Linked DNA regions of Nocardioides panacis. The protein of the gene in region 1 interacts with the protein of each later gene in a pairwise test. Links are inferred from orthologs where the notes say so. Each region holds a gene or a part of one and is shown on either strand. Other genes may lie near its edges.

Region 1 (8,750 bases):
GTCACGTCCGGCCCCGGTCCGGCTCCGGGCCGGCCGCTGTCGGGACGACCTAGGCCCGGTCGCTGCCGAGCAGGGTGGCCGGCCGCAACGCCGCCGCCCCGAACCTCCTGGTGGCGCGGTCCACGGCGCCGTCGGCCTCGGGCCAGCCGCGCTCCCGCTCCCCGAGCACCAGCTGGCGCTGCACCGTGGACCGGGGCACCAAGCCCTCGACCCGCACCCCCACCAGCCGGATCCGGGCGCGCTGCAGCCCGAGGCCGGTGAACAGGTCGGTCGCGGTGCGGTAGATCTCCCGCGTCACGTCCGTCGCCTCCCCCAGCGTCTTGGACCGGGTGAGGGTGGTGAAGTCGGCGAACCGCACCTTCACGGTGACCGTGCGGCCGGCCACCTGGGCCGCCCGCATCCGGGTGGCGACCTTCGCGGAGAGCCGGAGCAGCTCGCGCAGCACCACCTCCCGGTCGTCGGTGTCCCGCCCGAAGGTCTCGTCGGCGCCCATGCTCTTGTCCGGCTCGTCGCCGCCCCGCCGCGCGGTGACCACCCGCCGGTCCTCGCCCCAGGCCAGCTGGTGCAGGGAGGTGGCCAGGTGCACCCCGACCGCCCGCTGCAACGTGGTCAGCGGGGTGTGCGCGATGTCGCCGACCGTGCGCAGGCCGAGCCGGTGCAGCAGGTCACTGGTCTTCTCCCCCACGCCCCACAGCTCACCGACGTCGAGCGGGTGCAGGAAGGTGGTCACCGCCGCGGGCGGCACGACCACGATCCCGTCGGGCTTGGCGCGCCGGGAGGCGAGCTTGGCGACCGCGACGGTGGCCGCCATCCCGACCGAGCAGGTGATGCCCTGCTCGTCGTAGATCCGGGCCCGCAGCAGCGAGGCGATGGCGTACGGTGACCCGAGCCGGCGCACGGAGCCGGACACGTCGAGGAACGCCTCGTCCAGCGAGACCACCTCGACCAGCGGGGTGACCTGCCGGAAGGTCTCCATCACCGAGCGGGACACCACGTCGAAGGTCTCGAAGCTCGGCGAGAGGACCACGGCGTTCGGGCAGAGCCGCCGGGCCCGGGTCATCGGCATCGCGGACCGGACGCCGTAGGTGCGGGCCCGGTAGTTGGCCGAGAGCACCACCCCGCGGTGCCCGCCGCCCACCACGACCGGGACGTCCTGGAGGTCGGGGCGGTCCCGGACGGCGACGGAGGCGTAGAACGCGTCCATGTCGACGTGCAGGACCGGGCACTCCCAGGACGCCTCCTCCGGGGTCACCGGAGCCGCCCGAGGACGGGGGGCTTCAGCCGGAGGTGCCGCGCCGGGTCGCCAGGGTGTGGATCTGGGTGGCCAGGGCGAGGTACTCGGGCCGGGTCGCCACCGCCCGCTCGAGCTCGACGAGAGCCTGCGCGGCTCCCGGCTCGAGGTCGACCAGCGAGCTGGGCACCAGGTCGACGAAGACCCGGACCGCGTGCATGGCCTCGGTGTCGAAGCCGGCGTCGTCGAGCACCGCGGTGATCTCGTCGGCGGTGAACCGGCGGTTGGTGGCGCCGCCGGTGGCCGCCCCGGCGGGCCCGGACTCCAGCAGCGACCGGGCCGCGGTGAAGTGGCCGGCCATCGCCCGGGTGACCACGGCGGCGTGCCGCTGGTTGACGAGCAGGCTGAGCGTCCCGCCGGGACGCAGGGACGCGGCGAGCGCGGCCAGCGCGGCTGCCGGGTCCTCGACGATCTCCAGGACGCCGTGGCAGAGCACCACGTCGGTCCCGCCGTCCGGGACCAGGCCGGGCAGCGTGCCCAGGTCCCCCCTGGCGTCCGCTGACCCGGTCGGCCACGCCGCTCTCGTCGGCGCGACGCGCGAGGATGGCCAGCGCGTCGGGGCTGGGGTCGACGACCACCACCTGGTGGCCGAGCTCGGCGACCCGGACCGCGAGGCCACCGGTGCCTCCCCCGATGTCGAGGACGGCGGCCGGCCGGTCGGCGTAGCGGGTCTCGAGCACGTCGCGCAGGGCGTGCCACACGACCGCCGTACGGGCGGCGCTGCGTCGCTGGAGGCTGCTCTGGCCCGGTCGCGGGTCGGCTGACATGGCGCCCACCCTAGTGCCCGCCGGGCGGCGCTCGTCTCAGGCACCGGAGCTGCCCGGGGACGAGTGCCACAGCTTGCGGGGAGCCGACTTGGTGTCCTCGCCCGGCGGCTTGATGTCCGCGTAGGGCGACATCGTGGAAGCCGCTGGAGTGCACCAGCACCCGGCGCCGTCCCATCCCGCCCGCGGCGGGACCGCCCTCCCCGGCTCCGGGGACCTCCCCGGTGGTGTCGGGAGCGTTGCCCGGGGTCGGCCGGGCGACCACCGGGCGGGTCGACCGGCTCTCGGCCGCGCCCTGCACGGCCCCTTCGCCCGCGGAGCCGAACCCCTCGGGCACCGCCGCCATCAGGGCCCGGACGGCGTCGGGTCCGCCGTGCTGCCAGGCCTCGTGCAGGACCGGCAGCTCCCAGCAGCCGGTGGCCCGCAGCGAGACGCCCCGCCGGCCGGTCCGCCGCAGCACGCCGCGCACGACCAGCAGCCAGGAGTGGAACACCGTGGCGGCGTAGGGCCCCTGGACGTCCTCGAAGAACGTCGCGTCCACCGGGCCGGTCGAGTCGTCGAGGGTCAGGAAGACCACCCGGCGCCCGGACCGGATCGGCGGGGTCTGGGTGGCCACCTTGACCCCGGCGACCAGCAGCTCGGACCGGCTGCGGCGGGTGAGCAGGTCCGCCGAGCGGGTCACCCCGAGCGCGTCGAGGAACGGGTCGTAGGCCTGCACGACGTGCCGGCTCACGTCGAGACCCAGGATCTCCAGCTCGGCGCGCACCCGCTCGGAGGCGTTCATCTCCGGCAGGCCGCTGACCTCGCCGTCGACCGGGGTGTCCCCCAGGTCGAGGGCCAGCTGGACCGAGCTCACCGGCGTGGCCTTCCGGGTGGCGCGGGACTGGCGCTGCGACTGCTCCCAGACCCCGGCCTGCTGCCGGCTGGGGTGCAGGCCGGAGGGCGGGTCCCAGGGCTGGTCGCCCGGACGGCCCCGGGCGCCGGCGGGGCGGGCCGGCTGGGCGTCCCGCTGCCGGTCCCGGACCAGCCCGTCGGAGCTGTTGCCCGCCGCCGCGTCCTCGGCCCGGGCGACCGCCGCCACCCGTCCGCCCGGCGCCACGCCGCGGCTCGCGAGCCCGCGTCCCCGTCCCGCGGCGGCCCGGTCGACGGCGCGGCCGTGCCGGTCGAGGTCGGCCACCTGGAGCAGCAGGTCGCGGCGGGTGACGCTGCCCCGGCGGCGTACGCCTCCGTCCGCGGCTGCGTCCCCGATCCGGTAGACGCTGTCGAACCCGCCGGCGAGCACCAGCCTCTCCACCACCGGGCGGGAGACCCGGGCGCGCTGCCAGAAGTCCGTGAGCGACTGGTAGGGCCGGGCCGCGACGACCCGGTCCACCTCGGACTCGGAGATCCCCTTGACCTCCGACAGCGCGAGCCGGATGCCGTAGCCGTGCCCGCTCGTGCCGAACTCCGTGGGCTGCCCGGTGGGCTGCCCGTCGTCCTCGACCCGCTCGACCACGAACGTCTTCTCCGAGGCGTTCACGTCGAGGCCGAGCACCGCGATCCCGAACTGCCGGGCGTCGTCGAGGATCAACCGCTTGGGGTACATCCCCGGGTCGTGGGTGAGCACCCCGGACAGGAAGTGCGCCGGGTAGTGCGCCTTGAGCCAGGCGGACTGGTAGGTCGGCAGCGCGAAGGCCGCCGCGTGCGCCTTGCAGAACCCGAAGGACGCGAACGCCGCGAGGATCTTCCAGATCTCCTCGACGACCCGCCGGGAGTAGCCGTGCGCCATCGCCCGCGGGAAGAACCACACCTTGGTCTCCGCCATGCCCTCGACGTCACCGAGCGCGCGCCGGGCCTCGTCGGCCTGCTCGTAGCTGCACCGGGCGAACCGGGCGATCATCTCGATGACCTGCTCGTGGAAGACCACCACGCCATGGGTCGGGCCGAGGATCGGGCGCAGGTCGTCGTGGAGGTAGCTCGGCATCCCCCAGCCCTGCTTGGCGTGCAGGTAGGGGGTGATCATGTCGCTCTTCACCGGCCCGGGCCGGAACAGCGAGATGTCGGTGATGATGTCCTCGAAGGAGTCGATGCCGGACTTGCCGACGAGCTCGCGCTGGCCCGGCGACTCGATCTGGAAGCAGCCGAGGGTCTTGGACTGGGAGATCATCCGGAACGTCCGGTCGTCGTCGAACGGCACCTGCTGCTCGTCGTCGAGGTCGAGCCGGACCCCCTCGACCCGCTCGATCTCGTCGACGGCGTGCGCCATCGAGGACTGCATCCGGATGCCGAGCACGTCGAGCTTGAGCAGGCCGAGGTCCTCCACGTCGTCCTTGTCGAACTGGCTCATCGGGAAGCCGGCGTACGACGCCTCGACCGGCGTGCGGTCGAGCAGCGTCGCGTCGGAGAGCAGCACCCCGCACGGGTGCACGGCGATGTGCCGGGGCAGCCCGTCGAGCCGCTCGACGAGCCGGAACAGCAGGTCGAGCCGCTGCTCGCCGAGCCCGGAGGCCCGCAGCTCGGGCAGGTCGCGCAGCGCGACCCGGGCGTCGCGGGCCCGGATGTGCGGGAACGCCTTGGCGATCGCGTCGATCTCCCCGACCGGCATGCCGAGCGCGGCGCCGACGTCGCGGACCGCGTGCCGGACCCGGTAGGTGTCCATCATCGACACGCACACGCAGCGCTCCCCGCCGTAGCGGTCGAGCACGGCCTCGTAGACCTCGAGCCGGCGGGCGGACTCCACGTCGACGTCGATGTCGGGGAGCGCCTGCCGCAGCGGGGACAGGAACCGCTCCATCAGCAGGTCGTGCCGCAGCGGGTCGACGCCGGAGACCCCGAGCAGGTAGTTGACCAGGCTGCCCGCGCCGGACCCGCGCGCCGCGCAGCGCACGCCCATGTCCTTGATCAGGTCGGTGACGTCGGCGACGGTGAGGAAGTAGGGCGCGTAGCCGAGCGTGCCGATGGTCCGCAGCTCGTCGTCGAGCCGCTTCCAGATCCGCTGCCGGGGGGCGCCGCCGTAGCGCCGCCCGACGGCGGACTCGCAGCGGGCCCGCAGCACCCCGTCGGCGGTGCGGTGCCGCACGGCGTCCTCGCCGGTGACCACCTGGAACTCCGGGAAGTGCACCTCCCCCAGGCCGAGGTCGTGGCGCGGGTCGAGGGCGCAGCGGTCGCCGACGACCCGGCTGCGGGCCAGCAGCCGCCGGGCCTCGCGGGCGCTGTCGGAGCCGAGCCCGGCGAACCGGCAGACCTCCTCGGCCACCTCGGCCATCTGCTTGCCGGACTTCAGGAAGCCCTCGGCGTTGGCCCGGAAGCCGGTCGCGTCGAGGTTCCTGAGGTCGGCGGAGCCGAGCGGCACCAGCCGGCGGGCCGCGTCGAGCACGTCGACGGTCGGGGCGTCGAGCCGGTCGGCGTAGCGCACCGCGTTGGTCAGCACCATCCCCAGCCCGGCCGACCGGGCGGCACCGGCCATCCGGGCGGCGTGCGGCGAGGACCCGGGCCCCGAGCCGGACAGCCGGTGGGAGACCAGCTCGACGACCAGGTCGGCCCGGTCGACGACCTCGAGCCAGGGCGCGAGGGCGGCCTGCGCGAGGTCGTCGCGGCGCAGCGTCACCGCCCGGCCCAGCTCGGAGCCGGGGCCGAGCAGCACCACCACGTCGCGGCCGGCGACGTGCTCGGCCACCAGGTCCAGGGTGCTGACCGGGTCGCCCCGCTCCCCCGCCAGGTGGGTCGCCGAGACCAGCCGGCACAGCGCCGCCCAGCCCCGCTTGCTGCCGGCCAGGAACGTCGCCCGCGGCAGCCGCCGGTCGCGGAACGCTCCCCCGCGGGCGGGCGACCGGCCCTGGCGGACGTCCACCGGCCGGCCGCGCGGGTCCGCGGGTGCCCCCGACCAGGGGTGCAGCGGCGCGACCGCGAGGTCCACGCCGAGCACCGGGCGCACCCCGCCCTGCAGGCAGGCCTTGGCGAACCGGACCGCGCCGTAGGTGCCGTCGCGGTCGGTGAGGGCGAGGGTGTCCATCTCCTGCTCGACGGCACGCTCGACCAGGACGTGCGGGTGGGAGGCGCCGTACTGCAGGGAGTAGCCGGACGCCACGTGCAGGTGCACGAACGGGTCAGGCAACGTGATCGCGCCGCCTCGTGGTCACCCAAGCGGCGTTCCGGCCGGTCCCGGGGGTGGCGTGCGCCGGCGGCCCGGCCAGGTGCTCCGCGAGCGGGACGTGCCGGGTCATCCCGAGGGACTCCTCGACCAGGCCGAGGAACCGGTCGGCGTCCCGGACCAGGTCGTCGGCCTCGCGCTCGGTCACCGCGCGCACCGAGCCGGACTCCGCCGCCGCCCGCTTGGCCGCGCCGGCGGAGAAGAACGCCGCCCACTCACTGAGCTCGGGGGCCACCTCGGCGAGCAGCACCCAGGCGTTCTTCTGCCGGCCCCGGCGCGGGCCGGCCGCCGGGGTGGCCCGGGCGGCGAGCAGCGCCGCGGTCGCCCGCAGCGCCGAGACGTGGGCACCGGCGTAGCGCATCGGCACCTCGGGGGTGGCCATCGCCTCGCGGAGCGAGGCCGCGGCCCGCTCGAGGTAGGAGTGCGTGGCAGCGGGCAGCGCGAACGGGTGCGGCTGCTCCCAGGGCTGCTGGGGCGAGGAGGTCATCGGCCCGCCCCTCAGTCCAGGCACCGGGTGAGCCGCCAACTGCCGTCGGCCCAGTCGAAGACCAGGTCGAAGACGCCGCGGGCGGCCTCGCGCGGGGAGGAGGACATCCCCCGGCCGGCCTCGACCCGCCAGACCTCCCGCTCCGCGGACAGGTCGACGCGGTGGTCGGCCTCCCGGTCCTCGCCGAGCACGGCGTGCACCCCGCTGGACTGCCACCACGCCCCGGTCTCCACCCAGTGCGCGACCACCGCGGAGACCTTCCAGAGCCGGCCCCGCCACAGGAACTGCTCGGGCCCCTCGACGAGCTCGACCGTCCCCCGGCCTCCGGCTCCTGCCACCTGCCCCCGGCGCACGTCCACGGGGTCGTCGTACCGTCGCATCGCTGCCACCTCATCCGAGCTCTCGCTCTGGTCCGTCACGGCTCGACCCCGGACCGACCCCTCGGCGAAACTGTCCCCGGCACCCGGCACCCTGGGGTGCGAGTCCGGAGCCCCGGCGGAGGTGGGGGTCGAGGTCACCCCCGCCGAGGCGGTGGTTCGAACACCTGTTCGAACAACTCTCACGCTACACCCGGCCCCCGACAGTCCGTCAACCACGAACCGTCGATCCGTGGAAAGCGCACCCGCCCGGCCCGTAGGGTCGGCGAGGTGAGCACCGAGCACCCCTCCGTCACCCGGTTCCGGTCCGCGCTCGCCGCCCGCGGCGGCACCGGGGAGATCGTCGTCCTGCCCGACTCCGTGCACACCGCGGCGCTCGCCGCGCAGGCGCTCGGCTGCGAGGTCGGTGCGATCGCGAACAGCCTGCTCTTCGACGCCGGCGGCGCGCCGGTGCTGATCCTCACCTCCGGGTCGCACCGCGTCGACACCGCCAAGGTGGCCGCGACGATCGGGGTCCCGGCGCTGAAGCGGGCCACCCCGGAGTTCGTGCGGGAGCACACCGGCCAGGTGATCGGCGGGGTCTCCCCGATCGGGCACCCGGCGCCGGTACCGACCTACCTCGACCCGTGGCTGCGCCGGTACGACGTGGTGTGGGCCGCCGCGGGCCACCCGGCGGCGGTGTTCTCCACCACCCACGACGAGCTGCTCCGGATGACCGGCGCCGTCGAGACCGACGTCGAGTAGCGGTGGCCTCCGACCCCGCCCACAGGCAGACGGTGCGGGCCCCTGACCTCGCGGCGGCGCAACGGGCCTGGCACCTCGACCCGGCCACGCTGCGCACGATCGCGACCGCCCCGGCGCTGGTGTCACCGGCGGCCCCGGACCCGGAAGCGCACGGCTGCGACTACGTGCTGGGCAACGAGGACGGGGCGTCCTCCTGCCCCTCGTCGGCGCCGGCCGGCTCCTGAGACGCGCACGTCCCCGCCCGGGGTGCCCGGGCGGGGACGTGGGGTGCGCTCGAGCGGTCGAGGGTGGGCCCGACCGGTCGAGGGGCTAGCGGGTGATCCTCACGTCCGCGGCCCGCACGAACGCGATCCGGTGGCCGAACCAGATCTGGTAGTAGCGGTCCTTGCCCACCACCACGGTGTGGTCCCCCCGGCAGCGAGCTGTCGTAGGTCTTCGCGTAGTAGTAGTCGGTCTTCACCGTGTCGTCGGCCAGCACGTAGGACTGGCCGGGCTTGACGGTGTAACCCAGCGGCGCGACGCCCTGGTCGGGCACCGGCGTGCCGGCGTACGCCGCCGACTCGGGGTAGCCCCGGCCGTAGACCGGCACCGCCGTGGTGCCGGTGGCCCGCACGAGCCTGCCCTGCGACGGGACGGTGACCGGGTCGCCGGCGGCGTTGGCGTCCTTGAACCACGCGAGCTCACCGAGCCACCAGACCGCGGTCCAGCCGTCCTGCCGGGCGACGACGGCGAACTTCTGGCCGGCCGTGGCCCGCGGGCCGATGTCGGAGACCTCGGTGCTGGAGGCCTGGCCGGTCTGGTGCAGGCCCGGGTCGGCGACCAGCGGGGCGGTGTCCGACGGAGCGGTGCGCAGGTAGACGAAGTTGGTGCCCTGCGGGGTGCAGGCCGAGCCCGCGCCGTCGCAGTTCGTCACCGGCTGCGGGTTGTCCGCGAAGCCCGGGACGATCGTCACGACGTC
Region 2 (5,589 bases), 1.4 Mb from region 1 along the record:
TGTGCGTGGCCGTGACGGCGTCGTCGACCTGCGCCTCGTCGACGATCACCGAGATCCGGATCTCCGAGGTGGAGATCATCTCGATGTTCACCCCGGCACCGGCGAGCGCGGCGAAGAAGCGGGCCGTCACCCCCGGGTGCGACCGCATGCCGGCGCCGATCAAGGAGACCTTGCCGATCTGGTCGTCGTAGAGCAGCGAGTCGTAACCGACCTCGTCCTGGATCCGGGCCAGCGCGGACATCGCGGTCTGGCCGTCGTCACGGGGCAGCGTGAAGGAGATGTCGGTGAGGTTCGTGGACGCCGCGGAGACGTTCTGGACCACCATGTCGAGGTTGACCGCGGAGTCGGCCAGTGCCTCGAAGATGCGGGCCGCCTCACCGACCCGGTCCGGCACGCCGACGACGGTGATCTTGGCCTCGCTGCGGTCGTGGGCCACGCCCGCGATGATCGCCTGCTCCATGGTGTCGTTGTCCTTCTGGTCGGTGATCCAGGTGCCGGTCAGCTTGTTGAACGACGACCGCACGTGGATCGGCATGTCGTAGCGGCGGGCGTACTCCACGCAGCGCAGGTGCAGGATCTTCGCGCCGCACGCCGCCATCTCCAGCATCTCCTCGTAGGAGATCCGCTCGCGCTTGCGGGCGCTGGGCACGATCCGCGGGTCGGCGGTGAAGACGCCGTCGACGTCGCTGTAGATCTCGCAGACGTCCGCCTTGAGGGCCGCGGCGAGCGCGACCGCGGTCGTGTCCGAGCCACCGCGCCCGAGCGTGGTGATGTCCTTGGTGTCCTGGCTGACCCCCTGGAAGCCGGCGACGATCGCCACCGCCCCCAGCTCGAGGGCCTTCTCGATCCGGCCCGGGGTGACGTCGATGATCTTGGCCTTGCCGTGCGTGCCGTCGGTGATCACGCCCGCCTGGCTGCCGGTGAACGACCGGGCCTCCTGGCCGAGGTTGCCGATGGCCATCGCCAGCAGCGCCATCGAGATCCGCTCGCCGGCGGTCAGCAGCATGTCGAGCTCCCGGCCGGCCGGGAGCGGGGAGACCTGCTCGGCGAGGTCGATCAGCTCGTCGGTGGTGTCCCCCATCGCCGAGACCACGACCACGACGTCGTGGCCGTCCCGCTTGGCGTCCACGATCCGCTGGGCGACCCGCTTGATGCCGTCGGCGTTCGCGACCGACGAGCCGCCGTACTTCTGCACGACAATGCCCACGGAACTTCCTCTGCTTCGACCGGTCGGAGGGACGGGTGGATTCTAGCGACGCGGCGCACGACGCCGGCGCCGGGCGACGGATGGCAAGACGACGGTCGCCGGAGGATTTCCGGTGCGCTGCCCGCACCGGGTGGTGCGGCAGGAGGATCTACGGCGTGAGCAGCTCGTCGGCGGCGGCGACCTGGTCCTGCTCGCTCTCGAACTCGGCGTCCAGCCGGTCGTGGGCGACCACGGACTGCAGGGCGCGCAGCACCCCGCTGGCCTCGTTGCCCCACGAGGAGACGTAGGAGAACTGCCACCACCACAGCGCCTCGCTGACCCGGCCCGCGCGGTAGTGCTGCAGGCCGTGGGCGAGCGCCGTCGCGATGCTGGTCAGGTCGTCCGACAGCAGCGACGACACGATCTCGGGCGGGTCGACGTAGGGGTCGAAGACCTCGCTGTAGGCGTCGACGCTCTCCAGGAGCACCGCGAGCCGCAGCCGCAGGGCGTCGAGGTCGGGGTCCGGGCCCGGGTCCGGCTCGTACTCGTCGGCGGGGGTGAAGTCGGAGTGCACCCCGAGCCGGCCGCCGGCGAGCAGGATCTGGCTGGTCTCGAGCAGCAGCAGCGGGATCGCGCTGCCGCCCGCCTCGCCCTGGGAGATGGCGCGCAGCGCGAGCAGGAAGCTGCCGACGTGGTCGGCGATCTGCTGCGCGAAGTCCTCGAAGTCGCTGTGCGGCTCGACCGTGGTCGTCGCCGCACCCGTGGTGATGTCGCTCATTCGACCGATCGTCTCCCTTCGAAGGCCCGCCCGAGCGTGACCTCGTCGGCGTACTCCAGGTCCCCGCCTACGGGAAGTCCACTCGCAAGTCGCGTCACGCGCAAGCCCATCGGGCGCAGCAGCCGCGTGAGATACGTCGCGGTCGCCTCGCCCTCGAGGTTCGGGTCGGTGGCCAGGATGACCTCGGTGACCACCCCGTCGGCCAGCCGGGTCATCAGCTCGCGGATCCGCAGGTCGTCCGGACCGATGCCGTCGATGGGCGAGATCGCCCCGCCGAGCACGTGGTAGCGCCCCCGGAACTCCCGGGTGCGCTCGACGGCCACCACGTCCTTGGACTCCTCGACCACGCAGATGACCGAGGGGTCGCGCCGCTGGTCGCGGCAGATCCGGCAGGTCTCCTCCTCCGCGACGTTGCCGCAGACCGCGCAGAACCGCACCCGCTCCTTGACCTCGACCAGCACCTGCGCCAGCCGGCGTACGTCGACCGGGTCGGCCTGGAGCAGGTGGAAGGCGATGCGTTGTGCGCTCTTGGGCCCCACGCCGGGGAGTCGACCGAGCTCGTCGATCAGGTCCTGGACGACACCTTCGTACATGTCCTAGAAGCCGAGCGAGAGCCCGGGACCGCCCTCCGGACCGGGCTCGCCACCGAGACCGCCGGCCAGCGGCCCCATCTTCTCCGCGGCGAGCGCCTGGGCCTGGCCGGCCGCGTCGCGGTAGGCCGCGACGATCAGGTCCTCGAGGTCCTCGGTGTCGGACGGGTCGAAGCTGTCCTTGCGGATCTTCACCCCGACCAGCTCGCCGGTGCCGTTGACGGTGACCGTCACGAGGCCGTCGCCGACGGTGCCGACGACGGTGGCCGCCGCGAGCTCCTGCTGGGCGGCAGCCATCTGCTCCTGCATCTGCTGCGCCTGCTGGAGCAGGCTGTTGATGTCGAACCCGCCGTCGCCGAAGGGGTTCTGGTTCTCAGTCATCGCGTCTCTCTCGGGTCGGTCATGGCGTCAGTCGTGCTTGATCTCTTCGATGATGCTCGCACCGAGCTCCCGCTCGAGGAGCTGCGCACCGCCGAGGGAGTGGTCGTCGGCATCGGGGTCGTCGCGGTGGGCGTGCTCGTCGGAGTCGTCCGGCGGCCCCAGACGAGGGTTTCCGGCGGGCCGGGTGTCCTGGATCGCGCCGCGCGCGGTGGCGATGGACTCCGGATCGACCGGACGGCGGGGGGCCGCTTCCGGGGCGGTCGCTGTCGGCGGCGCGGGGCGCTCCGGCGGGGCCGGCTGCTCCGCGACCGCGGGGCGGGTGACGGTGAGCGGCGGCTCGGCGCCGGGCTGGGCCGACGGGTCCACGATCGCCTCGATGCGCCAGTCGTGGCCGATCACGTCGATCGCCGCCTGCCGCAGGATCTCCTCGCTGCCGCCGCTGGTGAACGAGTTGCGGGCGCCGGCGTTGACCAACGCGACGGTCATCGTCTTGTCGTCGACCGCGACCACCTGGCCGTTCTGGCTGAGCAGGATCCAGGTGTAGCGGCGCTTGAGCTTCACCGCCTCCAGCAGGTCGGGCCACAGGCGGCGCACGTCGACGAGGCCGAGGCCGCTCGACGTACCGGCGGCGGCCGGGGCGGGCTCCGGGGCGGTCTCGACCGGCTCGACCACCGCGGACTCGGGGGCGGCCTCGGGAGCGGTATGAACCGGCTCGACCACCCGGGTCTCGGAAGCGGCCACCACAGGCTCGACCACCGGGGGTCGGGGCACCGGAGTGGTCTCGACCGGCTCGACCGCCGGGGGCTCGGGAGCGGCCACGGCAGCCTGGACCGGCCGGGCGACGGGCTGCGGGGCGGGTGCTCGGGGCGCGGCGGCGGCGCTGGGCACGCCCTCGATGGCCATCCGCTTCTCGATCCGGTCGAGGCGCGCCATCACGCCCTCGGTGCCGTGGTAGGCACCGGGCAGCAGCACCCGCGCGCAGATCAGCTCGAGCAGCAGCCGCGGCGCGGTGGCGCCCTTGAGCTCGGTCAGGCCGTCGGCGACCAGCTCGGCGGACCGGCTCAGGTCGGCCCGGCCGAAGCGCGCCGCCTGGGCGGTGAGCCGCTCCCCCTGGTCCTGCGGTACGTCGATCAGGCCGGTGGCGGGCGCGTCGGGCACGGCGGAGATGATCACCAGGTCGCGGAGCCGGCGCAGCAGGTCCTCGGTGAACCGGCGCGGGTCCTGGCCGGTCTCGATCACCTTGTCGACGGCGCCGAACACGGTGGCGCCGTCCCCGGCGGCGAAGGCGTCGACGACCTCGTCGAGCAGGGTGTCGGGGGTGAACCCGAGCAGCCCGGTGGCGAGCTCGTAGGTGACGCCCTCGGGGCCCGCGCCGCCCATCAGCTGGTCGAGCACGGAGAGGGTGTCCCGGGCGGAGCCGCCGCCGGCGCGGACCACCAGGGGCAGGGCGGCCGCGTCGACCTCCACGCCCTCCTTGGTGCACAGCTCGCGCAGGTAGTCCGACAGCGTGCGCGGCGGGATCAGCCGGAACGGGTAGTGGTGGGTCCGCGAGCGGATGGTGCCGATCACCTTCTCGGGCTCGGTGGTCGCGAACACGAACTTGAGGTGCTCGGGCGGCTCCTCGACGAGCTTGAGCAGGGCGTTGAAGCCCTGCGGGGTGACCATGTGCGCCTCGTCGATGATGTAGACCTTGTAGCGGCTGCTCACCGGGGCGAAGAACGCCCGCTCGCGCAGGTCGCGGGCGTCGTCCACGCCACCGTGGCTGGCCGCGTCGATCTCGATGACGTCGATCGAGCCGGGGCCGCCCCGCGCCAGGTCGGTGCAGGACCGGCAGACCCCGCACGGGTCGTCGGTCGGCCCCTGCTCGCAGTTGAGGCAGCGGGCCAGGATCCGGGCGCTGGTGGTCTTGCCGCAGCCGCGCGGGCCGGAGAACAGGTAGGCGTGGTTCACCCGGTTGTTGTTCAGGGCCGCGCGCAGCGGCGTCGTGACGTGCTCCTGGCCGATGACCTCGGCGAACGTCTCGGGCCGGTAGCGGCGGTAGAGGGCGAGCGGTGCTTCCACGCCTGAACCCTAACCAGCCGGTCCGACAGCCGGTAGGGCGCCGTCCGGCCGGGGACGGGGCCGGTCACCCGCACGGCGTCCGGACAGCGAAAGGCCCCCCCGCGCACCCGACAGAGCTCACTGACCCTTGCTGCCTTCCGGCCCTGGGGGAGTTGGGCGAGATATCGCCGCACGGGGGGTTGCCCAGGAGTCTAGGTGAGAGCGCCGGAAGGGCCCAAGTCGGGGGGGATTTCATCTCCACCGGTCCCGACCGGTAGCCTCTCCGGCGGAGGATTCGCCTAGTGGCCTATGGCGCTCGCTTGGAAAGCGGGTTGGGTTAACGCCCTCAGGGGTTCGAATCCCCTATCCTCCGCCAGGCAGCTGGGTCGACCAGCACGAACGCCGGCCCGAACCCGAGGGAATCCCCCGGGGTCGGGCCGGCGTTCGGCCGTCCGGCTCAGGCGCAGACGGGCTCCGGACGGACCGCGGTGCGCTCGCCGAGCTTGACCGCCACGACGCCGGCCAGGATGAGCAGGCCGCCGAGCAGCTGCGCGGGCCCCGGCAGCTGGCCCAGGAGCAGCCACGCGAAGCCGACGGCGGCCAGCACCTCGAGC

The links.
Region 2: the proteins of KRR39_RS11880 (region 1) and KRR39_RS18865 interact in binary tests that used the Escherichia coli proteins (3 or more experiments, as listed by UniProt). The link is inferred for Nocardioides panacis from one-to-one orthologs.

The regions. Positions count from the first base shown.
Region 1 is NZ_CP077062.1:2,451,233-2,459,982, forward strand. The notes cover bases 1,869-6,548. They hold KRR39_RS11880 (DNA polymerase III subunit alpha), read right to left. Parts: upstream 6,149-6,548; coding sequence 2,069-6,148; downstream 1,869-2,068. Other genes in these bases: KRR39_RS11885 (SAV_6107 family HEPN domain-containing protein), read right to left, coding at 6,141-6,548. In the rest of the region: dinB (DNA polymerase IV), read right to left, coding at 50-1,252; KRR39_RS24760 (class I SAM-dependent methyltransferase), read right to left, coding at 1,278-1,730; more of KRR39_RS11885, read right to left, coding at 6,549-6,671; KRR39_RS11890 (DUF6504 family protein), read right to left, coding at 6,683-7,051; KRR39_RS11895 (YbaK/EbsC family protein), read left to right, coding at 7,319-7,792; KRR39_RS11900 (N-acetylmuramoyl-L-alanine amidase), read right to left, coding at 7,953-8,750. UniProt on the Escherichia coli protein: DNA polymerase III is a complex, multichain enzyme responsible for most of the replicative synthesis in bacteria. This DNA polymerase also exhibits 3' to 5' exonuclease activity. The alpha chain is the DNA polymerase catalytic subunit.
Region 2 is NZ_CP077062.1:3,855,695-3,861,283, forward strand. Bases 2,480-5,419 are described here. They hold KRR39_RS18865 (DNA polymerase III subunit gamma and tau), read right to left. Parts: upstream 4,997-5,419; coding sequence 2,963-4,996; downstream 2,480-2,962. Other genes in these bases: recR (recombination mediator RecR), read right to left, coding at 2,480-2,557; KRR39_RS18860 (YbaB/EbfC family nucleoid-associated protein), read right to left, coding at 2,561-2,935. Outside these bases: KRR39_RS18845 (aspartate kinase), read right to left, coding at 1-1,207; KRR39_RS18850 (DUF5063 domain-containing protein), read right to left, coding at 1,356-1,964; more of recR, read right to left, coding at 1,961-2,479; KRR39_RS18880 (EamA family transporter), read right to left, coding at 5,433-5,589. UniProt on the Escherichia coli protein: Part of the beta sliding clamp loading complex, which hydrolyzes ATP to load the beta clamp onto primed DNA to form the DNA replication pre-initiation complex.